Regions from separate parts of the Desulfallas thermosapovorans DSM 6562 genome, predicted to be linked through region 1. Evidence: a T-box and tRNA genes for the amino acid it is inferred to sense, from the RefSeq annotation. Region 1 holds a T-box; the other holds one or more tRNA genes.
What was found. The T-box of region 1 lies ahead of thrS (threonine--tRNA ligase). A T-box ahead of a tRNA ligase gene usually reads a tRNA of that ligase, here a tRNA-Thr.
Positions count from the first base shown of each region.

Region 2: it encodes a tRNA-Thr, which carries the amino acid that the T-box ahead of thrS (threonine--tRNA ligase) is inferred to sense. The anticodon was not compared.

Region 1 is NZ_VNHM01000014.1:43,371-58,545, reverse strand. Features, by position in the region: gene LX24_RS11815 (TrmH family RNA methyltransferase) at 25-828, opposite strand; gene rplT (50S ribosomal protein L20) at 1,049-1,408, opposite strand; gene rpmI (50S ribosomal protein L35) at 1,447-1,638, opposite strand; gene infC (translation initiation factor IF-3) at 1,669-2,196, opposite strand; gene thrS (threonine--tRNA ligase) at 2,423-4,333, opposite strand; T-box leader at 4,420-4,652, opposite strand; gene ytxC (putative sporulation protein YtxC) at 4,739-5,596, opposite strand; gene LX24_RS11785 (molybdopterin-dependent oxidoreductase) at 5,937-8,018, shown strand; gene LX24_RS11780 (4Fe-4S dicluster domain-containing protein) at 8,048-8,560, shown strand; gene LX24_RS11775 (FAD-dependent oxidoreductase) at 8,610-10,805, shown strand; gene LX24_RS11770 (LysR substrate-binding domain-containing protein) at 10,896-11,717, opposite strand; gene LX24_RS11765 (hypothetical protein) at 12,050-12,451, opposite strand; gene LX24_RS15185 (hypothetical protein) at 12,570-12,692, shown strand; gene LX24_RS11760 (YqhR family membrane protein) at 13,003-13,461, shown strand; gene LX24_RS11755 (hypothetical protein) at 14,023-14,505, opposite strand; gene LX24_RS11750 (GNAT family N-acetyltransferase) at 14,605-15,096, shown strand; gene LX24_RS11745 (metallophosphoesterase family protein) at 15,107-15,175, opposite strand, start outside.
Region 2 is NZ_VNHM01000024.1:8-15,335, reverse strand. Features, by position in the region: gene arsB (ACR3 family arsenite efflux transporter) at 1-1,000, shown strand, start outside; gene LX24_RS14085 (class I SAM-dependent methyltransferase) at 1,002-1,634, shown strand; gene arsD (arsenite efflux transporter metallochaperone ArsD) at 1,650-2,045, shown strand; gene arsA (arsenical pump-driving ATPase) at 2,046-3,782, shown strand; gene LX24_RS14070 (arsenate reductase ArsC) at 3,792-4,181, shown strand; gene LX24_RS14065 (hypothetical protein) at 4,708-4,986, shown strand; gene abc-f (ribosomal protection-like ABC-F family protein) at 5,554-7,206, shown strand; gene LX24_RS14055 (YigZ family protein) at 7,310-7,948, shown strand; gene LX24_RS14050 (flavodoxin family protein) at 8,002-8,634, shown strand; gene LX24_RS14045 (methyl-accepting chemotaxis protein) at 8,900-10,483, shown strand; gene LX24_RS14040 (radical SAM protein) at 10,676-11,584, shown strand; gene LX24_RS14035 (phosphoribosyltransferase) at 11,616-12,182, shown strand; gene LX24_RS14030 (hypothetical protein) at 12,253-13,158, opposite strand; tRNA gene LX24_RS14025 (tRNA-Thr) at 13,393-13,467, opposite strand; cobalamin riboswitch at 14,383-14,564, shown strand; partial or broken rRNA gene LX24_RS14020 (16S ribosomal RNA) at 15,166-15,328, shown strand, end outside.

The sequences.
Region 1 (15,175 bases):
ATGGCTGTATTGAAAACAAGAATTTTAACGGGTTCTCTGGCGCACGGCCTCATAAAGCATAATTCCGGCCGCCACTCCGGCGTTCAGTGATTCGGCCCGTCCCGGCATGGGTATACGCACCCTTTCCCCGGCCGCCCGGCACACCAGAGCTGACACGCCATCGGCCTCGCTGCCCACCACCAGTACCACCCGGCCGGTCAAGTCACACCGGTGGATAAGCTTGCCGGCAGCGGGTTCACCCACCACCAGTTTCCAACCGGCCTCTTGCAGCCGGGGCAGCAGGCTTTCCAGGTCCGGCACCGGGTACAGGGGTACATGGAAAATCGACCCCATAGTGGAACGCAGGGTTTTAGTGTTGTACGGGTCCACAGAACCCTTCATGATCAGCACTCCGCCCGCCCCGGCGGCATCAGCGCAGCGGATAACGGTACCCAGATTTCCCGGGTCCCGGAGGCCATCCACCAGCACCAGCAAGTCCCTGCCTTCCGCAGCCCAAACCCGTGGATCCATATCCCCCATCGCCGGCACACAAGCCACCGCCAGCAGTCCCTGGGGAGACTGGGTATCGGCCAGTTCTCGGAATAGTTTATCATCCACGGCCAGTAAAGGCACACCCCGCCGATGCAGTTTATCCAGCAACCGGCCGGCCCGCGCCTGGCCGGCGGTGCCACCGGTGTAAAGCACCAGTTCCAGCGGCCAGTCCACCTGCACCGCTTCCTCCAGGAAACGGACTCCTTCAATGATAAATTTTCCTTCTTGCTCCCTGAACTTGCGACGGGCCAGGCGGCGCACATATTTTATATGGGGATTTTGCTTACTTTGCAGCATCGGTTATGCTCCCGGTTAGTTATGATACCACCGGCCAGGGGCTGGTGTTTTTCAGGTTGGCGCGGCGGTATTCTTATTTTGTGCCTTTATGTTACCAATTAAAATAAGCATGGGGTATTATGTTCCATGCTTATTACTCCCTGTGACCTCAATATCCCGAAATACAACTGGAAATCACCAGCAATGGGTAATATCACAGATAAGTTACTGTAGGATTTATTCAGGACTGGACCTGTCCCTTGGCCATTTCCACCAGTTGACCAAAAGCCTTACTGTCATTTACCGCCAGGTCAGCCAGCACTTTACGGTTAATGTCCACCCCGGCATTTCTCAAACCGTTGATGAAACGGTTGTAGGACATGCCGTTTTCCCGTGCTGCGGCATTGATGCGGGTAATCCAAAGTCTTCTAAAGTCCCGCTTTCTGGCTTTACGGTCCCGGTAAGCGTACATCAGGGATTTCATTACCTGCTGGTTGGCTACCCGGAATAATTTGCTTTTGGACCCTCTATAGCCCTTGGCCAGTTTTAAAATCTTCTTGTGTCTTTTGCGTGAAACCACACTACTCTTCGCCCGTGGCATAGTTATTCCTCCTTTTTAACAGAATACAACTTCACTGATTAAGGGAGAAGGCGCTGCAGTCTAGCAGCATCGGATGGATGGACAACCACGGACTTACGAAGGTTGCGCTTGCGTTTGGCCGATTTCTTCCCCAAAATATGACTGTGAAATGCGTGCGAGCCCTTAAATTTGCCTGTTCCCGTCTTTTTGAAACGTTTGGCGGCACCACGGTGGGTTTTGATTTTGGGCATTGATAACTTCACTCCTTCCTGTATATGGCACTACTCCTGCTGTTGCTTGGGCGCCAAAATCATAATCATATTTTTGCCCTCAAGTTTGGGCTGTCTTTCCACATTGGCCAGATCCGTAACTTGCTCCGCCATCCGTTCCAGAAGTTTTTTCCCTAGATCGGGGTGCACAATCTGCCGCCCGCGGAACATAATGGTAACCTTTACCTTGTCACCGTCTTTCAAAAAACGGATCGCGTTTTTAGCCTTTACGTTAAAATCATGATCATCAATATTGGGTCTTAGCTTAACTTCCTTGACATTGATGATGCGCTGGTTTTTCCTGGCTTCCTTCTCCCGTTTGCTTTGCTCATATCTAAATTTGCCGTAGTCCATAATACGGCAAACCGGTGGCTTGGCCTGCGGTGCTATCTCAACCAGATCCAGCTGCCTCTCCTCCGCCAGCTTGAATGCCTCACGGGTAGGCAGCACACCCAGCTGCTTACCGTCAACATCCACCACCCTGATTTCTCTAACTCGGATATTTTCATTTATCCGGTGTTCCCTGGAAATAAATTTCACCTCCCTGCAAATTAAAAAGGCGGGTTTGCACCCGCCAAAAAATACCAATAAATTATCATAAACATTTATGGTAGCTCGTAATAACCCTTAAACAATCCAGTGGATGTTCCGGGGTGAGAAGCGAGTGGCTTCTACTTGATAACCTTTTAATATACAATTTGTGGTTTATTATACCACGGTCCACCGGCCCCGTCAACTCCCCGCCCGGTGCCCCTTGCACGGTGTTTTATTTGCAATCTTTATCATTAATTTCCTGCACCAATTTTTCGATAAACTTTTCCAGCGGCATGGCGCCCAGGTCCCCCTGGCTGCGGTGGCGCACCGCCACTGCTCCGGCTTCGGCCTCCCGGTCACCCAGCACCAGCATATAAGGTATCTTTTGAGCCTGGGCTTCCCTGATTTTGTAATTAACCTTTTCATTGCGGGCATCCAGTTCCACCCGGATATCATTTTTAGCCAGCGCCTCCACCACTTTATGGGCATAATCCATGTGGCGGTCGGTGATGGGCAACACCTTTACCTGCACCGGAGCCAACCAGGCCGGGAAGGCACCGGCAAAATGCTCGGTGAGAATACCGATAAACCGCTCGATACTGCCAAACACCACCCGGTGGATCATCACGGGACGATGCTTCTGGCCGTCTTCACCCACGTAGGTCAGGTCAAATAACTCGGGCATCTGAAAATCCAATTGAATGGTGCCGCACTGCCAGGTACGACCCAGGCAATCCTCCAGGTGGAAGTCTATCTTGGGACCATAAAAAGCACCGTCTCCTTCATTAACTTTGTAGGGCAAACCCCGGGCCTCCAGGGCCTCTTGCAAAGTGTTTGTGGCCATTTCCCATATCTCATCGGAGCCCATGGCCTTTTCAGGCTTGGTGGATAACTCCACATGATATTTAAATCCAAACACCTGGTAAAAATCATTAACCATATCAATAACACCGGCAATTTCATCCTTTATCTGCCCGGGTAGCATAAAGATATGGGCGTCATCCTGGGTAAAACAGCGTACCCGCATCAGACCGTGCAGCACACCGGAAAGCTCATGTCGATGCACCAAACCCAGTTCGGCCATGCGTATGGGCAACTCGCGGTAACTGTGCAACCGGCTTTTGTAAACCAGCATACTGCCCGGACAGTTCATGGGCTTGATGGCGTAATCGGCATCATCAATACGGGTAAAGTACATGTTGTCCCGGTAGTGATCCCAGTGGCCGCTCTGCTCCCACAGCGCGCGGTTCAATATCACCGGGGTGCGTATTTCATCATAACCACGCCGTTTATGTTCTTCATGCCAGAATCTCTCCAGCTCATTGCGCAGAATCATGCCCTTAGGATGGAAGAAAGGAAACCCGGGGCCTTCTTCGTGAATACTGAACAGGTCCAATTCCGCCCCCAGTTTGCGGTGATCCCGGCGCTTGGCTTCTTCCAGCCGGTGCAAGTGTTCTTCCAGCAGTGATTTTTTGGGGAATGCCGTACCGTAAATGCGCTGCAGCATTTTGTTGCGCTCATCGCCCCGCCAGTAGGCTCCGGCCACATTGAGCAGTTTAAACGCCTTTAAACGCCCTGTTGAGGGTACGTGCGGCCCGGCACATAAATCTTCAAATTCACCCTGCCGGTAACAGGAGATAACCGCGTCTTCGGGTAAATCGTTAATTAGCTCTACCTTGTATTGTTCCCCCCGCTGGTTAAATTTGTCCATGGCCTCCTGGCGGGAAAGTTCCACCCGGCAAAAAGGCAAGTCTTCCTTAATAATTTTGTTCATTTCAGCTTCAATTTGGGCCAGTTGTTCCGGAGTAAAATTTTGGGCTGTATCAAAATCATAATAAAAGCCATTGGCTATGGCCGGACCGATGGCCAGTTTAGTGCCCGGAAATAATCTTTGCACGGCCTGGGCCAGTACATGGGAGGCACTGTGACGGAAAACATCTTTACCTTCATCACTATCGAAGGTAAGGAACTCTACGGCGCTGTCCTCTTTTATTTCTTTGCTCAAGTCGGTTAATTTACCGTTCACCCGGGCCACCAGCGTTTCCTTGGCCAACCGGGGACTAATATCAAAGGCCATCTCCAGAAGAGATGTTCCGGATTCGTAACGGCGTACCGAGCCATCCTTGAGGGTTACATTAATCATTTGTTGCCAATACCCCTTTCCTGGTTTAGCTTATATATTAATTTTAAAACTTGTCACCGGTAATAAATAAAGCCCCCGGCACGTATGCCAGGGGCGAGATAATTATCCCACGGTTCCACCCTGATTTAAGACCCTTTGGGGCCTTTCTTAAGTGGCATGTAACGGTGCCAACCGGCCGTATTTACTATGTTCTACCACGGGTTCAACACGGCTGTTTAAAGGTGGTTTTCAACTCTCCGTGTACAAAGGCGCTTCCAGCCAGTGGCACCCTCTCTCTGGGAACCGGTAAGAGTTTACTCTTCCTCATCATTACATTTACAGCATTTTATTCGCGCTTTTAGCTAATAAGTATTATATTTTACCGTACATAAATTGTCAACGCACAAGCCCAAAAGGAAGGGGCCGTTATTGCCGCCGGCACAGCGTACAACCCGGACACCGGTCAACCCGTCCTGAAAAAACTTTGCAGATCGTTTCCAGCGTACCTGCGGGAAAACCACCGTTACCTTGATGAACAGTAATTTTTTTGGGGGAGATGGTAATCAGCGCACTGATCAGCAAATCTTCATAGTTGATTTCACTTTCAGCCAGGTCCACCATAAAATCTTTTAAGTAATCACTATTTATAAGCCCGCCCTTCTCGTCGTACAATTGAAAAACACCGTCGGGACGCAGCACCACATTAACCAGATCCGCCCGGGGTTCCTGAATTTCCACAAAATATCGCAATAACTGTATAAATTCATTGTATTCCCGCTCGCTTAAAAAATCATCCACCGCTTGATCCGCCACGTCATACAAATCGTTGACGTACTCCTTGAGCCGAAAACGAACAAACCCGTCAATAACCAGATCGCTGTTAAAACTCAAGTATTCGGTCAACCGGCGCAATATCCACAGCCTGTTCTTTTCCTGTTTTTTTGCATTATGGTTTAATTTCTTGCGGGCATAATCATAAATAGTGCTCTTCTCTTCATCGTCGAAATAATAATAGTTATTTCTTATTATATCTTGAAGCAGCTTATCCTGCCACTTACTAACAATTAAATCGGTAATCACACCCGCTATTTGATGTTTGAAAACCGGTTCCACCTGTTCACCGCCGGAAATGCAGCAAGCTAAAAAGGTAAGGCCACCAACCGGGGTTTCCTCCATGCGGACATCCAAACCTTTATTTTTAAGCGCCTTTAGTTCCTGGCCCAGAGTGTCTTTAAGCAAATCCTTATGGAATGCGGTACCTATGGAAAGGCACTGTGACATCATGAGCTCAATCCCCCTTATGTATATAACATTATATGTGCTCCTGCAAAATGCTATTACGGTAACCTGCGGTGCTACCAGTATGATCAAAAAACAAGGTGATAATGTGCGGTAAATAATAAGCGCCCGCCCTAAGCCTGGCGTTTATAATAGCAAACCGGCACTATGTCCTGAAAAAGACACAACTCTTGTCAACGCCCGGACACTGGCCGTGTCAATTGTTTGATATTTTTAAATATAATGCTTCACTATATTTACAATTACAATTTTTAATTGTTAGACTTCACCGGATTAAATGAATGGTTAATGTACCATGGTTGTTAAATTCAGGGAGGGTAAGCACATGCAGAGTGTTCACAGCATTTGTTTGATGTGTTCCGTTAGATGCCCTATTCAAGTTATGGTTGATAACGATAACGTTAAATTAATCGAAGGTAATCCGCATGACCCGGGTATAAAGGGCAGTATATGTCCCAAGGGCGCAGCCGGGGTATGCCTGTTAAATGACCAGGAAAGGCTAAAAAAGCCGCTTATTAGAACAGGTCCCCGCGGGTCGGGACAATGGCGTGAGGCCACCTGGGATGAAGCACTGGATTACGTAGCCACAAAGCTCAAAGAGATTAAGGAAAAATACGGTGCCCACAGCATCGCCTATACAGAAAGAAGCCAGCTCAACTCCCACATCAGTAAAACATTTATGCGGGCACTGGGTTCCCCCAATTACTTTAGCCATGACAGCTGCTGCAAAGGTTCTTTAAATACTGCCTTCAGATCTTTAACAGGTTACACCGATAGCAGCGTTAGCGTGGATTTAGCTAAAGCAAAACATATTATTCTATTTGGCCGCAATTATTTCGAGTCAATCGAACTTAAAATGGTCAAACAATTAACCAGCGCACTGGAAAACGGCACCAAACTCACCTATATCGACCCCCGGGTCACAGTTACCGCCACCAAAGCGGACAAATTTTTAATGATTAGACCGGGTACCGACCTGGCCCTCAGCTATGCGCTGATGCATGTAATAATTAATGAAGAACTGTACGACAAGGATTATGTCAAACGCTGGGTGCTCGGCTTTGAAGAACTAAAACAGTTTGTAGGAAAATACACGCCCCAGTGGGCCGAGGAGCAAACCGGGATACCCGCTAAGGAAATCATCTCCCTGGCCCGGCAGGCCAGCGCAGCCAAACCGGCGGTGATATTCCATTACGGTTACCGTTCTGCTCACTATACAAACGAAGTGTATGTACGCCGGGCACTGATTATGTTAAATGCATTGATGGGCAGCATTGAAGCACCCGGAGGTATTTTTTTCAAGAAGAACGCCAAGGATTTCGGTAAAAAACCCCTGAATAAATTGACCGACCAACAGCTACCCGATATTAAAGTGCCCAGGTGTGACGGAGCGGGCACAGCCAAACTGCCTACTCCCGACCCGGCCCACGGGGTGGTGCAAATGCTGCCCCAGGTGATACTTAGCGAGGATCCCTACCCGGTGAAAGGTTTGATTGTGTGGCGTCACGATCCCATGCTTTCCATACCCGATTACGAAAACAATAAACGGGCCTTTGAGAAGCTGGATTTACTGGTTACCATTGATATTCAATTTAGCGAAACGGCCTGGTATTCCGATGTTGTATTGCCCGAATCCATTTATCTGGAAAGAGGGGATTCCATCCAGGAAAACTCCGGTTTAAAGCCATCTTTATATATACGCAAACCAGCGGTAACACCAAGGTACGATACTAAACCGGGCTGGGAAATTATTAAAAAACTGGCTGACCGGTTGGACATCGGCCATTACTTCCCTTACCAAACCCTGGAGGACCTGTGGAACTACCAGCTGCAGGGAACCGGTTTAACACTGGATGATTTTGCCGGGAAGGGTTTTGTAACCCTGGCCGATGAGCCATTATACTGGAACCGTGAGGATGGCATTCAATTCAAAACACCGTCGGGCAAGATAGAATTTGTGTCCAGTTTGCTGGAGGAAAACGGGTACCCGTCTTTCCCTGAATATGAAACGGTACAGCCGCCCGCAGAAGGTCATTTCCGCCTGCTGATAGGCCGGAGCATTGCCCATACCCATGTTTCAACACAAAACAACCCGCTGCTGAATGAACTAATGCCGGAAAACCTATTATGGATCAATACAAAAAAAGCAGAAAAACTGGGCATTAAGAACGGCCAAACCGTCCAGATTTCCTCATCCCGCGGCCGGGATACCATTAAAGCCCACGTGACAGATTTAATTCACCCCGAAGCTGTGTTCATGGTGCACGGGTTTGGCCGCAGAGTAAAAGCACTGACCAGATGCTACAACAAGGGTGCCAGCGACACCCTGCTGCAGGAAAACATATCCGATATGATCGGGGGTAGCCCGGCACTGCAGCATGTACATGTTAAAGTACAAGCAATTTAATTATAAAATAAAAAATCGGAGGGTTTTTCATGAGCGCATACGCCATTTTCCAAGATGAAAGCAGGTGTATTTCCTGCCGCAGCTGCCAGGTGCAGTGCAAAATCAACAAGGGGCTGAGCGTGGGACCCAAACCCAACCAAATTATCGAGGTGGGTCCGGTTGACAGAAACGGGCGCCCCAAAGCCAACTTTGTTTTCCTGTCCTGTTTTCACTGCGCCGACCCCTGGTGCGTACCGGCCTGTCCCAACAAGGCCATTCAAAAGCGCGACATCGATGGTGTAATATTTATTAACCAAAACCGCTGCGCCGGGTGTAAAAGCTGCATTATGGCCTGCCCGTGGAGTGCTCCCCAATGGGATGGGCAAAAGGGTAAAGCAGTCAAATGCGATCTGTGCCTGGAACGCATTGACGCAGGCCTGAAGCCCGCTTGCGTCACCGCCTGCCCCACCAACGCATTAACTTTCGGCCCGGCGGATAATGTACCGGAAACCAAACGGATTAGATTTGCCAGGGAAGTTGTTTCCGGCCAGGATATGCACTAATTTTTATCTGGCAGTTTAATCCAAACAGATTAACCGAGGATGTGTTTCTATGGAAGATAAGGGATGCAAGGTTAAAAAAACAAAACGCCATGTGATGATTTTTTTAACCGGAGGAAAATACTGCAGTGTATGCCGGCGTAGCTTTAATGAAATATGCGACCTGCTTGATCTAATTAGCGAAGGGAAAGCCTACCCGGGCACGCTGGAAGCTATCCGTGAACAGGCCGGCAGGGTCTTGAATATGTGCCAGTGCGGTGCCGGTAAAGAGGTGGCCGCAAAGGTAATTGATTACTTAACACAATATAAAAAAGATTTTCAAGTACACATTGATAATCATGTATGCGCCGATGCCGAATGTGCAAAACTTGTGCAGGCTCCCTGCCAGGCGGCCTGCCCGGCGGGTATCTCCATCCCCAATTATATTGCCCTGGTGGGCATGGGCAGATATACCGAGGCATTGGAGCTTATCCGGGAAGATGTACCTTTACCCGGCAGCCTGGGCCGAATTTGCGAACATCCTTGTGAAAAGGCCTGTCGCAGGGCTGCGGTGGATAAGGCCATTTCCATATGTGCCCTTAAACGCTTGGCCTATGATAAGTGTTTCGCTAACCCGGCAGTGCCCGCCGCCTCGGCAAAAAAGTTATACAGCGAAAAAATTGCCGTGGTCGGGGGCGGCCCGGCCGGGCTTGCGGCTGCTTATTTTATGGCCCGCCGGGGTTATGAGGTTACCATATTTGAAGCCATGCCCGAGCCCGGGGGCATGCTGGCTTACGGTATTCCCTCCTACCGCTTGCCCAGAAAGGTGCTCAGGGATGAAATCGACCGCATTCGGGCCATGGGTGTGGAAATCAAGGTCAACACCCCCATTAACGGGGAAAACGGCATCCGTGAACTGCGGCAGCAGGGCTACGCCTCTATATTTTTGGGGCCGGGCGCCTGGAAAGGTGCCATCCCCCTGGAAAACCCCCAGGGCTTAAAGGGTGTTATGGACGGTATCACCTTTTTAAGTACGGTGAACCTGAAACTAAACGGCATAGACAACCGGGTGAATGCAACCGATCAAAGGGATTGCGACCTGCCCGAAGTGGCGGACTTGACCGGCAAAAAAGTTATTGTCGTCGGCGGAGGCAACGTTGCCATAGATGCCGTGCGGGTGGCTTTACGCCTGGGGGCCCGGGAAGCAAGAATTGTTTACCGGCGTACCAGGGAAGAAATGCCGGCGTTAAAGGAAGAAATTGAAGATGCTGAAAAAGAGCAGGTTATTTTTGATTTCCTAACTTCACCGGTTAAAGTATGGGGCGAAAATGGCCGGGTCACCCACCTGGAATGCTTGCGCAACGAGCTCAGCGAGCCCGATTCAAGTGGCCGGCGCAAGCCGGTACCGGTGGAGAATTCAAACTATAAAATTGATGCGGATTTAATTGTTTTTGCCACGGGCCAGCAACCGGACCTGTCATTTTTAGCCGGTACAGAGCAGGTACAAACAGACCGCAACCGCATTGTGGTTAATCCGGAGACCATGGAAACTACCATGCCGGGTGTTTTTGCCGGTGGTGATGCAGTTACAGGACCGGCTTCGGCCATTAAAGCCATGGCCGCAGGTAAAAAGGCCGCAGCTGCCATGCACGCCTATTTGCGAGGGCAGGAGCCCTCAGCAGGTATCAACTATCCCGTTAAAAGGGAAAGCATACCGCCTGTGCATATCAGCGCCGCACAAAGATCAAACACCAGCCAAATTGATCTTCATCATTTATATCAGATTGAGAAAAAAGATACCTTCGAAGAAATTATGCTGGCGGTCAGCGAAGAGGCGGCCCAAAATGAGGCCAACCGCTGCCTGCGCTGTGACCTGTGTATAGCCTGCGGTCAATGCGTTGATGTTTGCCGGGAGCAAATTGGGGCCAACGCTTTGGAACTGGGTTATGTTGGCAACCGGGACACCGGTACAAATCCCCAAACCGACTTCCACAGGCCGGATGACAAATGTATCGGCTGCGGCACTTGTTCCGTAAACTGTCCCACCGGTGCCATTACCCTGGAAGATACCGGAGGATACAGGGAGATGCGCATGTGTGGCGCTCTGATGAGCCGCTTACCCATGGTTACGTGTAAGAACTGCGGAAAGCCCTATGCCACCGCCAAGCACATTGATTTTATCAATGAACAAACCAGTGTCCAGGAAATATGTCCTGAGTGTGCCCGATATGCATGGTCCCAAAATGTATTCGGCCAGAGAATACTTTAGTTTATTAAAGCGCCGCGTGTGTTTTAAGCGGCGCTTTTGGCATTAATAAGGCGCCCCTTGGGGGCGCCAAAACACAGGCCATTTTATATATTAAAACTTGGTTAGGATTGCGGTAAGGTCATTTTGCAACACAAGTTTTACAAACTCGGCGGTCGCCCGGGACTGGAATTTTTCCTTGTGCTGCAGCAAATAAAAGCCGCGGGTGATGGGGTTGCAACACCTGATGGGTTTTATCGAGCCCAGTTTTAATTCCTTGCGCAGTGTCCATTTAGATAGCATGGAAACACCAAGGTTCGCCTCCACCGCCTCTTTGATGGCTTGGGTACTACCCAGGGTGATGATGTGTTCCGGTTTAAAGTCAAGTTTTTGTAATGCTTTTTCCACCGCCAGCCGGGTACCGGAACCTTCTTCCCTGAATATAAAAGGCACGCTTTTCAATTTCAGAGCGATTTCCTCGGGGCTGATGGAAGTAGTTTCAGCCAGCGGGTGGTTTTTGGATACAAACAAAATCAGCTCGTCATCCAAAAATTTAGTAACCTTTAACTGCGAGTCCTCCACTAAACCTTCCACTAGCCCAATATCAATACTGGTATCCCGGGCATGTTCATGTACCATTTCAGTATTGCCTATCATTACAGAAAATTTAACTTCGGGATACCTTTGGGTAAACGCCGCCAGCAAACGCGGCAATACATACTCTCCCACCGTGAAACTAGCCCCGATGGTCAGATTCCCGGTCACCAACTCCACCAAATCGGATACAGCCCGCTCGGCCACTTTATGCAGTTCCAAAATTTCAGTTGCATAGCCGTACAGAGTGGCTCCCGCCTGGGTTAACTCCACTCTCTTACTGGAGCGCTCAAACAATTTGGCTCCATAGTAATCCTCAAGGGCATGTATATTTTGACTAATGGCAGGTTGGGAAATGTTTAAGGTTTCCGCTGCCCGGGAAAAGTTTTTTTTTCCGCAACGGTAACGAAAATAAGTAACTGATGGTCTAACATGTTATTACCTCCCGGGGTTTTGCTAATATAAAATTTTAACATAAAAAGCAAACAGATTGCACATGTTTTATCTTGTTTTAGAATAAGTTTACCCCAGTTTTGCCAATATATAAAATCAATTTAAAAAACAAATCCCCGGAGTGACCCGGGGGAAAACTGGATGGACTCTTTATACTATTATATTACTAAACAATTTCGCCCGCAATATTTTGGCGAAAAATTTTCAAACAAATTAAACATTTAATTATCATTCTGTCCGGCAGGTTTTCTTTCAACGGGCTGACCTTTTCTTCTTTCCAACATTTTTTTAATTTTCAATGCAATAAAGGCACTGCAAAAGCCAATGAACGTATATATGGCGGCCAGCACCAAAAAACCAATGTTTCCGAAAGCCGGCATGGCGCTGACTAAAAAGCACATACCGGTGACCATGCGCGTGTTTTCCAAACGCCAATTTGCAAAACCACATAGAATTATAGTTAAGCCGGGTATTAATATGAAACCTAACACAAACGGGTCGTAAAGGATTTCAAGCAATGATTTCCCTCCCCCCTGTATTTTATGGTGGCATGACTGAACTTGTACTTTTGCCGTTCTTATTCTAGTCGTTCTTATTCTCCCTATTGTCTTGATTTCCTTCAATACTCTTATACAAACACTTTTATAACACCCCGGCGGTCAACGCGGTAACACTTTCCACCTTCTATACATATTATATACCGTTATTAACAATAAAACCTTTATTAAGGAGGCATGTTTAATGGCTTTTGGAGCAACCGGTTCCGGTGGTGGCACCTACTTTGACGGCAGCTTTATTCTCTTTTTGATTCTGATTCTGCTGGTATTCGGCATCGGCTTTTTCCCCTACGGTGGAAAATGCTAAATTAATGAAAAACGCTCCGCAAGGGGCGTTTTTCGTTTAAGTTAGAGCCGATAACCAAAATAACTACGCCCCGGCAAAAGAGCAGCCTTTGAGAGGCTGTTCGAAAAGCCTACGCGAGGCCATCTTATGACCTACACATTAGCCGGCTTTTGCGGTGTTCACGCTGGTGCCAGGTGTTGAAAAACTAGAGTATTTCAACACCTGGCACCAAGGCCTACTTTTTGAACATCCTCTTTAAGTATATTCAGATGGAATTACTTTAAATACTAACGGACAGAATATCTAAAAATATAGCGGGGGGTTGGTTCGTTTGGTTATTATTAAAGATGTCATCACCAGAGGCTTTATTGCCGGTTTAACCGGCGGCATATTAATGAACATAATAAGCTACATTTCTTATTACCTCGGTATAGCCAATTTACGGTTTTTGGATTGGCCCAGCATAATTATTACAGGCCACAGTCCTGTTAATACTTTATCATTATTGTTTTTTCTCGCGGTCCAGTTAATATTTGTAGGTTTCCTGGGATCGGTTTTTGCTTTACTAATTTCCAAGCTGGTGACAAGTACAAATTATATTTTTAAGGGAATCCTTTTCGGCATTATATCCTGGTTTACCATATACGGGTTAACGTATATTGCAGATGTGCCCAAGCTTACACCGCTTACCATAGGTACGGCAATAACAGACTTTACAGGTGCTGTTGTTTATGGAGTTACAATGGCTGAAATATTGAACCGGCTGGACATGAGAACACGGTTATCTTGAAGCTTAAGGTAGTGCACCATCCTCCGTTTTATGGTACCGGGACCCATATAATTACCTGTTTATTGGTACATTATCTCACCGGTTATGCGTTAACACCTTTCTTAGCACATGCATATTATTTTAGTACAATATTCATTAGCCAAGGAGGAATGTGTTAATGAGCGGAACCGTTGGTGCACCGTACTTCGATGGCAGCTTTATTCTCTTTCTGGTGCTGATTCTGCTGGTGTTTGGGATTGGGTTTTTCCCATACTACGGTAAGTAACATATTTAAAGTAAATAAGCGCAAAACGCCCTGGAAGGGGCGCTTTTGCTTTTTATATCGCTGTTCCATTAATCATCTTAACCTAGCATACTGCGAGCCACGATTCTTTATGTCCGAAAACCGCATAGAACAAATTTCTTTTGTTTCGTCAATGTCCACCACAACGCAATCTACTTCCTGCATACCCATATCCTAATCTGGGTCTTTTTCTTTGCTTAAAAAACCAACCCCATGGGGCGGCTTTTCCATGATACAAGCATACCACATTTTCCCGGCAAAATGGTCTCAATAAAGTCTCAACTTGCATTGCGATGCGCAAATTGCCCCGGGAGACATTCATAAAACGCCTCTACCACATATATCCTCATCCGGTAGAATGTTGCCTTGCTTGTGTACAGCACATTTTCCCAAATATCCCGGTCATGCACCTTCTCCAAATATTTCTTTCGCACCAATTGCACTAGCCTGGCGTCTTCTTTCCGAAGCATATCCATCACCCTTTCAAAGCATTCCAGTTGCTGCTGCCTCTCATGGATGTCCAGCTCTATTTCCCGCCTCCGCAACGGGTACTCGTCCATGAACTCCACCCACCTGACCTGGCGGCTGTCGATAATTCCACCGGTGCTGAAGGTCCCCGCCGGATTGGATACCCATCGGGGCGGCGACGCGGCCCGTGTGTCCAGCTTCTCCAGCTCGATTCTGAGGTTTTCTATGGCTATTTTCAGCCGCGGTATACTGTATAGCCAGGCCTTCACCCGGCGGAAATCCTCAGCCGTCATGCTTACACCTCCGTGTTAGTCACTTAATGGTTGTTATGCGATATTCAAATGGCATTTAAGATTTGATAAAATCTAATCAAAATGTTGGAGGAGACAACTTTGAATATAAGACTAGCTACTGAAAACGATCTACCAGCTATAGTAGATATTTACAACTCAACTGTTTCTTCTAGGATGATTACAGCTGACACTACCCCAGTAACAGTTGAAAGTAGATTAACTTGGTTTCGTGAACATAACCCCAATAATCGTCCTATCTGGGTTGTAGAGGACGGGGGTAATACCTTGGGTTGGTTAAGTTTCTCTTCTTTTTATAACAGGCCAGCCTATAATTCCACTTCTGAAATTAGTATTTATATTGCTGAACAGCATAGAGGAAAGGGTTTAGGTAAGAAATTACTGTCCAAGGCAATTCAAGAATCTCCAAGATTAGGAATTACTACAATTCTTGGATTTATATTTAGTCACAACGAACCAAGTTTACAGTTATTTTTGAAATTTAATTTTGAACAATGGGGTTATTTGCCCAGAGTAGCCATTTTCGACGGTATAGAAAGGGATTTAGTTATCCTTGGACTTCGAGTTGGATAATATACTTTTTTTAGCAACTACGAACTCCTGACAATTCATAGGCGGCAACCGGGTCATGGCTAGGGGTGCCGGATATAAC
Region 2 (15,328 bases), on a different contig from region 1:
CCTTCTTTGCATGGCGGTAGGTGTCCTGATCGGAAAGTTTTTGCCCGGAATCCCGGCATTTTTGGGACGTTTTGAATACGCGAACGTATCAATACCTATGGCGATTCTAATCTGGCTTATGATATATCCGATGATGCTGAAGGTGGATTTTCAAAGCATTAAAAATGTTGGGAAAAATCCTAAGGGGCTTTTTGTTACATGGATAACCAACTGGCTGATAAAGCCTTTTACCATGTTCGGCATCGCGTGGCTGTTTTTCTTCGTCATTTTCAAGGCCTTTATCCCCTCAGACCTTGCGAAAGACTATCTTGCGGGCGCAATACTTCTCGGAGCGGCACCGTGTACAGCAATGGTATTTGTATGGAGTTATTTGACCCGTGGCAACGCGGCTTATACCGTTGTGCAGGTGGCAACAAATGATATTATCATCCTCTTCGCTTTCACACCCATAGTTGCGTTTCTTCTGGGTGTTGGCGGTGTCACCATACCTTGGGACACTCTTATTTTGTCCGTAGTATTGTTTGTTGTTATCCCGCTGGCTGGCGGAATAATCACCCGTAATACCATCACAAAAAAGCGTGGTCCCGAGTATTTTGAAAAGAGTTTCATACCGAAGTTCGGAAATATCACGACCATAGGTCTATTGCTGACATTAATAATAATCTTTTCATTCCAGGGCGATGTAATTCTGAATAATCCACTGCATATTGTTTTGATTGCCATACCGTTGATTCTTCAGACTTTCCTAGTCTTTTTCATTGCATACCTGGCAAGCAAGGCTATAAAACTGCCCCATGAGATAGCAGCGCCTGCCGGTATGATTGGTGCCTCAAACTTTTTTGAACTGGCAGTTGCCGTCGCGATTTCATTATTTGGAACACAAAGTCCGGCTGCACTTGCCACCATTGTAGGGGTTCTGACGGAAGTACCTGTTATGTTGATATTAGTGAAGATAGCGAATAATACAAGGCACTGGTTCCCTGCGGAAAGGAGTGTTTAATATGAAGAGTAAAGAATATTTTGACCGAATATCAAACGAGTGGGATGAAATAAGACAATCTTTTTTCTCCGACAGTATCCGGGAGAAAATGTGCGAGGCTGCACAGGTAAAAGAAGGTTTGACTGCTGTTGATGTCGGCGCAGGTACCGGCTTTGTAACGCAGGAACTGCTTAACAGAAAGCTTCGCGTAGTAGCAATCGACCAGTCGCAGGAAATGCTTGATGTATTAAAGCAGAAATACAGTTCTGTCGGTGAGATCGTCTGCTTACAGGCGGATGCATATTCGCTTCCTCTGGAAAGTGACAGCGTCGATTATGTGATGGCAAATATGTTCTTGCATCATGTTGAAAATCCGGGTCAGGCGATTTCAGAGATGACACGCATACTGAAGCCCGGTGGTAAATTAGTGATTGCTGATCTGGACCGGCATGATTATGAGTTTTTACGCAAAGAACAGTTTGATGTCTGGCTTGGCTTTGAACGCTCGGATATCAGAAAATGGTTTACCGAAGCGAACTTGTCCAATATAAAAATTGAAGACTTAAATGAACAATGCTGCTGCGATTCCTGTGAATCCTGCAGTAGTGCCGCAATTAACATCTTTATTGCTTCAGCTGAAAAATCATCTATATAAAAGGAGTTGTTCTTCATGAAAAAAATGAAAATATTTGAACCTGCGATGTGCTGCCCAACCGGACTCTGTGGCGTGGGAGTAGACCCTGAACTTTTGCGTATCTCTACAGTGCTTGATACGTTAAAAAAACATGGTGTAATTGTTGATCGCTTCAACCTTAACAGTGCACCTGCTGAATTTATCAAAAATAAGACCATCAATGCCTATATCAATGAAAAAGGAACAGAGGGATTACCGGTAGTTATGGTTGATGATGAGATTGTTATTACTGGCCGCTACCCTACCAATGAAGAGTTCACCAAGCTGCTTGATCTTCCCGGAGATGTGTTGGGAGTGAAGAGCACGTCCGTCAAGGTGAAGGTTTCTAAGAAAAATTCTGGGGGATGTAATTGTAAGGGAGGTTGCTGTTAAGTGAATAAATTCGATCCGCAAAACATCCATTTAACGAAATATCTTTTCTATACCGGCAAGGGTGGCGTTGGTAAAACCAGCGTCGCCTGTGCCACCGCCGTTTCTCTCGCAGACAAAGGCAAACGTGTGCTGCTCATCAGTACCGACCCGGCTTCCAACCTCCAAGACGTGTTCTCGATTGAATTGAGCAACAAAGGTACGCCTATCCCCGGTGTGCCTAATCTATATGTGGCTAACCTCGACCCTATACAGGCCGCAGCTGAGTATCGGGAAAGCGTAATCGCGCCTTATCGGGGTAAGTTGCCAGCTTCTGTTATCGCAAATATAGAGGAGCAGCTTTCTGGCTCATGCACCATAGAAATAGCAGCATTCAACGAGTTCTCTAATTTCATAACAGACGAAAAGGTTCAGAAGGAGTACGATCATATTATTTTTGATACTGCTCCTACTGGCCATACCCTACGAATGCTTCAGCTTCCTTCTGCTTGGAGCAGGTTCATAAGTGAAAGCACGCATGGCGCATCCTGCCTCGGTCAACTATCAGGTTTAGAGAGCAAAAAATCGATTTATCAGCAAGCTGTGGAAACATTGTCGGATGGCAGTCAGACTACATTAATACTTGTTACCAGACCGGAAACTGCACCATTTAAAGAAGCTGAACGTGCTTCCAATGAATTGTTTGCGTTAGGTGTTAACAATCAGATGCTGGTTATCAATGGATTATTGATGGAGCATACAGACGCTCTATCAAACAGCCTTTACGAAAAACAGCAGGCAGCTATATCTAATATGCCGAAAGCCTTAAAGGCGTTTCCAATCTATATAGTACCTTTACGCTCTTATAATGTCACTGGTTTGGAAAATGTGCGTGCTTTACTTACTACCGACTATGTCCCTACTGAGCCGCGAAAATTGAATACTGACCATATTCCTTCGCTCAGCGATGTGATAGATGAATTAGCAGCAGAAGGCAAGCGCGTCATATTTACGATGGGTAAGGGCGGTGTAGGCAAGACCACCGTTGCGGCTGCTGTTGCGTTAGGACTTGCAAATCGAGGAAAGAAAGTCCACCTTACCACTACTGACCCGGCTGCGCATTTTAAATTTGTGATAGACGAAACAAGTGGTATATCTATGAGCCATATTGATGAAGCTAAGGAGCTTAAAAAGTATCAGCAAGAGGTGCTCTCCAAGGCACGCGCTTCTGGTATGAGCGACGAGGATATTGCCTATATCGAAGAAGATCTTCGCTCACCCTGTACACAGGAGATAGCTGTTTTCCGTGCATTTGCGGAATTAGTTGACATGGCAGACGATCAGGTTGTAGTTGTTGATACTGCTCCCACAGGTCATACCCTGCTCCTGTTGGAGTCCACACAGAGTTATAATCACGAAATAGAACGTACTAAGGGCGAGATACCCGAATCGGTGGCGCGATTGTTGCCGCGGTTGAAATCAGACGAAACCGAGGTCATTATTGTAACCCTACCGGAAGCGACTCCCGTTTATGAGGCTCTCCGTCTTGAAGATGATTTAAAGCGCGCGGGTATCGCCGCTAAGTGGTGGGTGGTCAATCAGTCACTTTACGGCACGGATACGACAAATCCCATACTGATGGCTAAGGCAACTGGCGAAATAGAATGGCTCAACCGCATCAATGAACATGCAAATGGAAAGTTCGCACTGATTTCATGGAGTCCTGAAGATATCAAGGGTGAACGCTTATTGGCGCTGTAAGGAGAGTAAATGATAAAGGTTGCATTTATTTGTGTTCATAATTCATGTCGAAGCCAAATAGCTGAGGCATTGGGCAAACATTTAGCAGGAGATGTATTTGAAAGCTATTCTGCTGGCACAGAAACAAAACCCCAAATTAATCAGGATGCTGTGCGTCTAATGAAAGAGCTTTATGGTATAGATATGGAGAAAACCCAATATCCAAAGTTACTTGATGATATCCCGCAGGTAGATATTGTTATTACAATGGGATGCAATGTGGAATGCCCTTACCTTCCCTGCAAGCATAGAGAGGATTGGGGACTGGATGATCCTACGGGTAAGAGTGATGAGGAATTTAAAAAAGTTATTTCAATAATTGAAGCCCGAATAATTGAATTGAAGAAGAAACTGACATAAAATTAATTAATGCCAATTGCACATTCAGTGGTTGGCGTTATTGTTAATTGACATGTTTCCTCGTACGACGGTTTTTCAAAAATGGCCGAAAAACCCATTGACATGTTTCCACGTACAGATGGTTTCTAAAATGGCCAACAGACATCAATTCTATCAACTCGAGCCATGTGGAGTGTGTGTTATTGATGTCAAGGGTGGAGAAGTAAGACTACTTAAAGCACTGATAAATAAAGGGTTTCCTGACATTGCATTTTGCTCTCGGCAACTTTGTTGAGAATGTTAATGTCGGGAAACCCTTATTTAAACTGTTCGTGGTAACAACTCAACCAATTTGAAAATGGTAGGGTTGAGATGACAAATTATATTTTTTGCTGTGGCTGTAGAGACAGGATAGATGTATAATAATATACTAGGTGGGTTTTGTTTACTATATTCTCTCTTTCTACCAAGGTTGATTAGCTATTTGCTGTACATTGTCGAATTTGAGGAGGTCCCCCGTTAGGTACTAATCAGTGGAGGATTACAAGTGAAGAATGAAAAAAATATTTCTGTAAAACACCGGATATTTAATGTAGTTTTTCTAGTAGGTGTTTTTATGTCATTTTCTGCAAGTTTGGTGAATTACTTTTTAGGTTTAGGAACAACAGTCGTATTAGTAACCTTTACTTGTGGCGTTATTTCTGTAGGATTATATATAGTCTTCAAAATCAACGGGAATTATAATCTAGTGGCATTGTTAGTTACTACTTTATTAAGTTTTGTTTTTTTTCCAACCATGTGGCTCGTATTCGCCAAAAAATTCTAGAGATAAAATGGGAAAAAGATTTTGTAGTAACGATTAGTGGTGGTGTTATAGAAGTAGGAAGTGACGAGTTAACCAGTTTATTAAATAAGGCTGATCAGTTATTATATAAAGCTAAACATAACAACAAAAACCTAATAGAAAAAGAGGTTAGCGCCTAGTGAGGCACCTACTATAAAATAGACCTGCATAGCCATAACATTTCGACCGGGTTTCCCTGTTGTTTATTGACACCCGGTGAGGTGACGCTTATAATGATAGTGTTAAAAAGCTTCAAATTTTAAGAAAGGGCAAGGTACCAGCAGGCAATGAAATAATTCACTCATAAAACATTTGTAAAATGAGGATTTAATAAAGCCGTGGCTATGAACGGCTTTATTGTCATGCATTTTATAAACTGTGAGTGGATAGTGTTTCATAATTGCCGGTAGCTTGCAAATAATATATAACTTGTGTTTATTATTTTTTAATAATATCTTGAACGGTTTTCCAACTGTTTGGGTTTTATTTGCGCTATAGGTGATATATATTTTAAACGCTATCCTCTCCAGGTGATCAGGAGGGGTTTTTATTTTATTACTGGAATGCAGCAACATAAAAAAATATTTTGGAGACCGGTTAATTATTGATATAGAGAGTTTAAAACTTTATTCCGAAGACAGAGTCGGCATTGTTGGTGTGAATGGAGCCGGTAAAACCACGCTGGTTAATATTTTGACCCGGAGGTTGGAGCCCGATGAAGGATGGGTTGAACTATACGGATCCTATTCCTATGTTTCCCAGCTCCAGCCGCCCCGGAACAAAAGGATAAGTGCTGAATGGGCCTCTAAATTGAGGGTATCAAGTACCTGGCATGAAAGCATGAGTGGCGGTGAAAAGACCCGGTTTAAGCTTGCCCAGTGTTTTGATAGCAACAGCTTGATGATATTTGCGGACGAGCCCACCAGTAATATTGACATGGAAGGCATAGAACTCATAGAAAACCGGCTGGTGGAGTACCAGGGGGGACTTGTTATCGTATCGCATGATCGTAGCCTTCTTGATAGGCTGTGTAACAAAATAATAGAGGTAGAGAACGGTAAAATAAAACTGTATGGCGGTAATTACAGCTATTATAGTGCTCAGAAAGACCAAGAAAGGGAAAGAGCTCAATTTGAATATAGCCAGTATGTAATTGAAAAGAAGCGGCTTGAGAAAGTTATCGTAGATTTAAAACAAAAGATGAAATCGATCAAAAAAGCCCCCAAAAGGATGGGCAATTCCGAGGCTAGACTACACAAGATGGGAGGTCAAAAGGCCAAGGCCTCCCTGGCGCGAGCAATAAAAAATACCCGGGCTAGAATAGAGCATTTAGAGGTTAAAGAAAAGCCTTTACAACAAGAGCTCATTAAACTGGATGTGGTAGATCCAAAAAAGATTTACAGCAAAGTTATTATTGAGGGCCGTAATATAAACAAAAACTTTGGCGACAAGGTCATATTTAGAGATGCTGAGTTTAATATTGATAACGGTGCCAAGGTTGCCTTAATTGGCCCCAATGGTTGCGGAAAAAGTACTTTGCTTAAAATGATCGTTAATAAGGACGACGGTATAAAAATTGCTCCGGGGGCAAAGATTGGCTACTTCAGCCAGGATATGAGTATCTTGGACGAAAGCTTAACCATCCTCGAAAATGTGATGGCGGACAGTATTTATCAGGAAACCTTTGCAAGAATATTCCTCTCAAGGTTGTTATTTAAACGAGAGGAAGTGTTTAAAAAGGTAAGTGCATTGAGCGGGGGAGAGCGCGTCAAAGTTTCCTTTGCCAAAATACTTCTCAAAGACTTCAACCTGCTTATATTGGATGAGCCGACAAATTATCTGGACATTCACTCTTTGGACGTCATTGAGGAAGCACTGCAAAACTATAATGGTACATTATTATTTGCTTCTCATGATCGCAAGTTGATCAGTTCTGTTGCCGACCACATTATGACTATTGAAAATCACAAAATCAAAATGTTCAATGGTAATTTTGCGGATTATTTAGCAAAAAAAAGTCAAGCACCGGATAATAGCTTGGAAGATATAAAAAAACAAATTTTTGTTTTGCAAAATCGATTGTCTGAAATTATAGGAAAATTATCCATGCCCTCGAAAAATAATAATCTTCAAGCACTTGATGAGGAATATCATAAAGTGTTAAATGAGTTAAAAAGACTTAAGGGCAAGGTCAGGAGTTAATGTGGGCCAGTCGTGTTATGACGGATTTCGGAAGGCCGGTAAGGCCTTCCGAAATTCCATGGGCAATAGTAGTGTAGTCAAGGGAGAGGTAGGGTACAGTCCGGTGAAATTACCAAATTTAACGCATATGAAAAACAGCTATCAAACAATTAATAAACCGGTGGTGGTGGAAACAATAATTAAAAAATCCCGTTTTATTACCTCAGCCTCACCGGTAAAGGATGCAGAAGAGGCCGGTCGTTTCTTGTCAACCATTAGAGAAAGACACAGCCAGGCCAATCATAACGTGTTCGCTTATGTAATCGATGAACGGATACAGCGTTACAGCGATGACGGCGAACCCGGCGGCACAGCCGGAAAACCGGTGCTGGACCTGATCAAGCAAAAATCATTGACCCGGATAATTATCGTGGTTACCAGATACTTTGGTGGTATTATGCTGGGGGCCGGTGGCTTGGTGCGGGCCTACCGGGAAGCAGCTTTAAAAGGAATCGAAACCGCCGGCGTCGTTACCCGGCAATTATACCGAGAGCTGTGCATAACAATTGATTACAACTGGCTGGGCATAGTTAAAAAAGAATTGGAAAAAACAAACACCAAACAAATGGAAATGACCTATGGGCAGGAGGTAATGATTAAGGTATACCTGGAACCCGGTAATATAAACAGCGTGGCAAAACAAATACTTGAGGTAACCGGAGGGCAGGCGGTGCTGGCGGAAGGAGGGTTTTGTTATTTATAAAGTTACCGTTGGATGTTTAAAAACAGACAAAAATACAAAGGAGGTTTAAGGTAGTGAAGGTAGTGGCATTTAACGGCAGCCCAAATAAGGAAGGCAATACCTACCATGCAATTAGGATTGTCACAGGGGAGCTTGAAAAAGAAGGAATAAAAACAGAAATTATTCATGTGGGAAACAAATCGATAAGAGGATGTTTAGCATGTGGGCAATGCGGGAAGAAAAGGGATGAAAAATGTGTTACCGGGGATGAAGTAAACGAATGGATACAAAAAATGAAAGAAGCGGACGGTATAATTTTAGGGTCACCTGTTCATTATTCATCAATTGGTGCTACAATGAAAGCCTTTCTAGACAGGGCATTCTTTGTTGCCGGTAATAACGGTGGAATATTTAGACATAAGGTCGGTGCTGCTGTTGTTGCCGTAAGGCGTTCAGGGGGACTACCTGCCTTTGATCAATTAAATCACTATCTTACCTATTCCGAAATGATCATACCAACCTCGTGTTATTGGAATGTTATTCATGGCATGAGGCCCGGGGAGGCGTTGCAAGATGAAGAAGGGGTGCAAATAATGAGGGTCCTGGGTAAAAACATGGCCTGGCTCCTTAAATTAATTGAAAAAGGAAAGGGAGCAGTGGTGAAGCCGGAAAAAGAAAAAAAAGTGATTACAAACTTTATTCGCTAGATATGACGTATAATTTGGGTAATAACCGGGTGCCGCATTTATAGCACCCGGTTATTGGTTTAAATTCGGTTAAAAATAATTGCTATGTACAACGCTTGGGATTTCGATAGCTGCAAAAAGTGCTGCTCAATATTTTTAGATTAGAAAAAGACTTTTAATTTGTAAGCGATTTGATATAATATAATATAATATTGCTTACAATATCTAATCTAAAGTAATAAGAAGTCGGAAATATTATAATGAGCAAGTTTGGGGAATCTGCAGAATGAAGAGGTGTGAGCAGGTGTTTAACAAGCTATCGATCAAAGTCACCGTAATCTTGGTTTCTGTAATTAATTTAATTTTCCTGGGTTTTGCCTGCGGGGTTGCTGTTTACAATTTTAATTATAGCTCAAATGCTGCCGAAAGAGTATCTGATTATGATTATGTCGCTGCCAACCATGTGCATGAAATGAGGTTGGCAATTAGCCAGGTATGGCAGTTTTTGACGGACGTAAGCGCTACGGGCGATCGAGAAGGTTACAACGAAACAGAGGAAAATGTGCAAATATTTAAAAAATCACTGGCGGAATTAAAACAATTAGACCCCGGTTCAGCTAATCAGTTGGATTCCTTAGAGCGAAAATTCGATGCATTTTATCTCATAGGGCAAAAAATGGCGGAAGCTTATATCATAGAGGGCAGGGAAAGCGGTAACATTCTAATGGAAGATTTTGACCGGGCGGGCGATGAACTGTTAACATCCTTTGCCGAGATTGCAACCAGGTACCAAACAAGTTTAAATAATCAATTGTTGGGACTTGTGGAAAATCTGGCTGTCAGTAAAGGTACTTCTATTATCATTCTTATTGCTGGGTTATTGTTCCTAATTATTAATTCATTCTTTATTTATACTAAAATTGTTCCCCCGTTAGGCCGCTTAAATAGCTTGATGAAGGATATAAAGAACGGGCACGGGGACTTAACTCATAGGATCGATATCAAAACCCGTGACGAAATAGGCGAAGTAATTGCATCATTTAATAGCCTGATGGATGATATTCATAAAATTATTGCCGAGGTTAAGGAAAAGGCGGTCAGCCTGGCGGATTCAGCGGAACAATTGAGCACCAACTCCGAAAAAGTTACCGTTTCTTCTACGGCAAACGCTGCCAGTGTTAATGAAATTGCCTCTACTGTTGAAAACATTGCCGGTAACAGCCAGGAAATTTCGCAACATGCTGGTGTTGTTTCAGAACATGCGGACCAGGGAAGAAAATCCATCGAAATAGTTAGTGCCCAGATGTCGGGTATTGCAGCCGCTACCAATAAAGTAGGTAAATCCATAGAGACCCTTTCGGCTGCCGTAAATAACATAAATGCCTTTGTAGATAGAGTCGCTAATATTGCGGAACAGACTAATCTCCTGGCATTAAACGCAGCCATTGAAGCCGCAAGGGCCGGTGAACATGGCCGTGGTTTTGCAGTGGTGGCCGAGGAAGTAAGAAAGCTGGCGGAAGAAGCAGCTCAGTCAACTAAGGAAATAAATGTTTTAATGCAGGAAGTGGTAACGCTGTCAGAGAGGTCTAAACAGGCTATGCATGAAAGTGATGAAGCGGTGGAAAATGGCAATTCAACCGTCAGCGCTTTGAACCAAAGCTTTAATGATATTTTGGACCAAATTCATATCTTGAACAGTCAGATTCAAAATATCGCGGCCTCGGTTCAACAGGCTAACTCAGGTATAGAAAATATTGCGGCCACCACTGAAGAACAAACTGCCGGTATAGAGGAATTATCCTCCCTGTCTGTTTCTTTGTCCCAAATGGCCGGCGATTTAAACGGTTTGGTGGGAAAATTTAAAGTTTAGGTAATATTTACAGGTGGGTTTGGTGTAAAATAAAGTTGTTAGTTGTTGAAAACTGCGGGGTACGAAAATATCATAAAAGCCACAGGTACCGCCAATGGTGCTGTAATGCTTGCCGCCGGCTTATGGCGGCTTTTATTTATTCAAGATATAATAATAGGTATAGTAAATGCGTGAATAGAAAGGGCGAGGGCTATGCAGCAGGATCACATGCCCGGTTATATCAAATTATTAAAAAATAAAGTATTGCCACACAGGGTTGAGCAAGCAAGGCGTCATTTTGCCAGTTGTAATCTGTGCCCGCACGATTGCGGAGTAAATCGCCGGGAAAAACTGGGTTTTTGCCGGGCCACGGATAAAGTTGTTCTTTCCAGCTATGGACCGCATAGGGGCGAAGAGCCGCCGCTGGTGGGTAAACGTGGTTCTGGCACTGTATTTTTCGGTTACTGCAACATGCGCTGCGTATTCTGCCAAAACTACGAGCTTAGTTTTGGCGGTGAGGGAGAGCTGGTTACCAGTGTACGACTGGCAGAAATTATGTTGGAATTACAGGACTTTTATAGATGCCACAATATTAACCTGGTTACCCCCACCCATTTCGTACCTAATATTCTCGAGGCCGTTTTACTGGCGGCGGAGCGGGGCTTGAGGCTTCCTTTGGTTTATAACTGTGGCGGCTATGAAAAGCTGGAAACCCTGGCGCTAATGGAAGGTGTTATAGATATCTATATGCCGGATTTTAAATATAACCGGCCCGAGCGGGGGAAAAAATATTCCGGAGTAAAGGACTACCCGGCAGCAGTGAAAAGGTCGCTTAAAGAAATGGACCGCCAGGTGGGAGGTTTGAAAACAGATAATATGGGAATTGCTTACCGGGGTTTACTGATCAGACATTTGGTAATGCCCGGTGGAGTGGAGGACACCAAGGAAATATTAATGTTCATTAAAGAAGAATTATCACCCGGCTGCCTAGTCAATTTAATGGATCAATACTATCCCGCCCACCAGGCCCACCGGTACCTGGAAATATCCCGGCGCATCAGCCAGGAAGAATACCGGGAGGCTTTGGAATATGCTCAAAAACTAGGGCTGAATCTGGTATAAAATATAAAACATCTCAATGGAGTGTTGACTTGTGAAAAATAAAATATACAAAGACAGGTTTGAAGCTGGGCAAGTTCTGGCCCGCATATTAAAGGAAAAGGATATAGCGGATGGTGTTATCATGGCTATACCAAGGGGAGGAGTGGTTGTGGCGGCTCTGGTGTCCGAGGCGCTAAAGCTGCCATTGGATATTATCATACCCAGAAAAATTGGTGCTCCCCGTAATCCGGAGTTGGCCATAGGGGCAGTGACCCAGGACGGTACAGTTATTCTAACAGAAAATGAATACCTGTTGCAAATGGCTGGTAAAGAAGCCATTAACAAGATTATCGAAAAAGAAATACACGAGATAAAAAGAAGAATGATAATGTATCGCGGTAATACAGATTATCCCGATTATACAGGAAAAATCATTATTATTGTTGACGATGGAATAGCCACCGGCTTTACCACCCGGGCCGCAATCATGTCCATTAAAAAAGTGATGAATCCGGAAAGAACCATACTAGCGGTACCTGTGGCTCCGGCTGGGGCTATTCAGTCCCTGGATGAATATGTGGATGAAATCATATGCCCGCTGGTGCCGGAGCCCTTTTAAGCCGTAGGACAGTTCTATGAGAACTTTGCCCAGGTACCGGATGACATGGTAATACAACTCCTGTCAAAAACTACTCCAGTGGTTTAAGCGGTTTATTTTCCAGTATGTTTTCCACTTCTTCATACCCCGTGGGAAATGCGTAGTTATAACGCGCGGGAAGTGCAAAAACATAATTATTATTACGCCCAATTTCTTTGGGGCCCATAGGCGCAGCGCCAATGTGAAATTCATCCCGCTGCAGGGAATTCCACTGGGCAAGGGTAAATACCAGTATAGGTATATCCTGGCGCGGGTTTTGGGCGGTCCACTGGGGATGTCTGATGGAAATCATTGGTCCGGTCTCAGATGCGTTACCCTCTTGTTGGCCTGGTTTGAAACCTTCCCATTTTTCATTTATAATCTTATAACCCTGCCAGCTTTCAGGCAGGGAGAAACTAAAGCCATATTCCGCATTTTGATAAATAATTGAACTGCCTTCCCCATACTCGCCCAGTGTTACAGCGTCAATAAGCCAGCGGCCATTAACTTCTTTTGCCACGAGGGTAATGGGCCGCTTTGCGGCAACCCCGCCGTTTACTTCCTCTGAGCTTGTAATTTCAATAATTTCACCTGTAACTTCATATCCATTATCATCCGGTAATTTATTAATGGTTATAATATCAATATGGTCCGGCCACGGGCTTGACAGCATTCTGCCCGGGGCCTCCTGAGGGTTGGCTTGCCACTGGGCGAGAAGCGTGGGGGATACAATATCGCTATAATTTTCTTGCATACTTTCTTTTACAACATCGGCGGGAGCAAGCAGCGAGACAGATTTCAGCTTATCTCCGAATTCCTTAACCAAATTTTCTACCACCATCTCCTGGTTTTCTTGAGAAATTTGTTTTGGGGGTTGGGTTTGGTTATTCTCAGTAGTACAACCCAGCAAAGAGATACACATTAATAACATAAGTGCAATCCAAAAATTACTTTTCATGACAACCTCCATATTATAATTTGTTTCTATTTTTTTGACGTGCAAAAGGCATTAAAGTTTCATGGTTATTAACAACTTTTATGTAAAAATTTGCAGGGCTATAATTTAATTCAATATCAGATTTGCTATCCTTTAGTATATAGCATCGCCTTTGTAAAAAAGGTCTTGGGCGGTAAATGGACGTCAAAACGCACCAAGGCCTCCGGGTCAAAACCCCGGAGGCCTTGGTATTTCTGGAGCCGGCGGCCGGATTTGAACCGGCGACCTGCGCATTACGAGTGCGCTGCTCTACCCCTGAGCCACGCCGGCAAAATACTAATGCAAAGCTTATAATACCGGTTTCGCGTTCAAATGTCAATACTAGACGTTTGTATTGCGTTATTTTAACAAGGAACATTTTACCGCTAATAATTCTTTATTTATCAGCCATAATAGTAGCGTAAGGTTCGTAATGGCCGAGCCAAGATTGTTGCAGGGTCATTAAGGCTCTGTAACAGTCGGCCAAAGGTTAATACCGGGTCTGGTCGGCTCGATATTAGCCGGCGGGAAGATTGGTAAATGTTTTGGCAGGCTGTATGGCAGTCCGAACGATTGTCATATGGTCGTAAGGGATGTTTGCCAATCGAGCTAAGATTATTATGGGTGCCGATAAAATCAATTGTTTACCCGTGTTTTGATTGTTTGGGTTCGTAGCAGTCGAGAGATTGTTACGGGCTCATAAGGTATCCATAATAGTCGAGCAAAGATCATTATGGGTGTCGTAATGGTTTATGGTAGCCGAAAGGTTGTCATAAGCTGTGAAGATATTCATGATGGTTGTAGCGAAGGTCATTACGGGCTTATAACATAGAAGCTCTCTTCCTTTGTGGAGGAGGGCTTCTTGCTTACGGTAACTGTTTATGTGATTCTACATATTTAGAATATAGGGGTAGTTCGAGGGGGCAGTAATCCCCCTCAATTATTTTAGGGGATACACGGACCCCTTGTCCGGGTGTAAGCCCGGTGGAATCTTTGTAAGATATGTACCGTAGCAATACGGAAGCTTCAGGGATGCTGAGAAAGCTCCCGGTTCCGGTTAACTACCCCTCGGGGTTGTTAATTCGCATGCCTTTCACTTCAGTGAGGGGAGGGGAGGGGGTCACATGCGGTAATGGTTCAATGTAGACAGCGTAAGTTATAGTTGGTATAATAAATTAAAGTTATAATTATAAAACTATAAAATTAAAAATTAATAATACTCAGGGTGCCTTTAATAAGGATAATAGGGAACCAGGTGTGATTCCTGGACGGTCCGGCCACTGTGAATGGAGAGCCGCTTTCTCAAAGCCACCGGAAATAATCACCGGGAAGGCGAAAGACGGTGATGACCCATGAGTCAGGAAACCTGCCCGGGTAGTTTTTGCATTAACCTCCCGTGGAGAGGTATGTGCTAGGCTCTATAGTTTATATTGCTCACAAAGCCTTAGTTCTCTTGCGGGAACTAGGGCTTTTTTATATTTTGTTAACATTAATATTGTTAACCCTACTCCATACTCCGGAGTTTCATTTATTAATTCGGCGTAATTTATGCCGGATTTTTTTTGTAAACATATTTTTTTATAATATATATTGTGAAAAGCTTGAAAAAAGATTGGTACCCTATTGCAAATTGAAATAAAATGTGCTATATTATCAAATGTCGCCACCAAATGTGGCTAAAAATAAGGATTTATAAAGCAATACTGGCTATTGATCAAATAAGTTGTTAAAAATCAAAAAAATGCTATTGACATAACCTATCATAAATTGATATAATACTACTTGTTGGTGCAACTAAAACAAACTATAGATCCTTGAAAACTAAACAGTGCAAAGAGATGAAAGTTGAATCTAGTTCAACACATCAAACCTCGTCAAGCAAAAGCTAAGAGCCGGTGCCCAAGCCAACCGGCGGCGGCAGAGGCTTTTAGGCAAGCGCTAAAACGAGTAATTCACAAACGAGTCAAAGATTAAATTTTTCATAAAACTTTTATGGAGAGTTTGATCCTGGCTCAGGACGAACGCTGGCGGCGTGCTTAACACATGCAAGTCGAACGGGGTTTAACGAGAAGTTTACTTTTTGTTAAACCTAGTGGCGGACGGGTGAGTAACGCGTGGATAACCTGCCCAATAGCCTGGGATAACGCCGGGA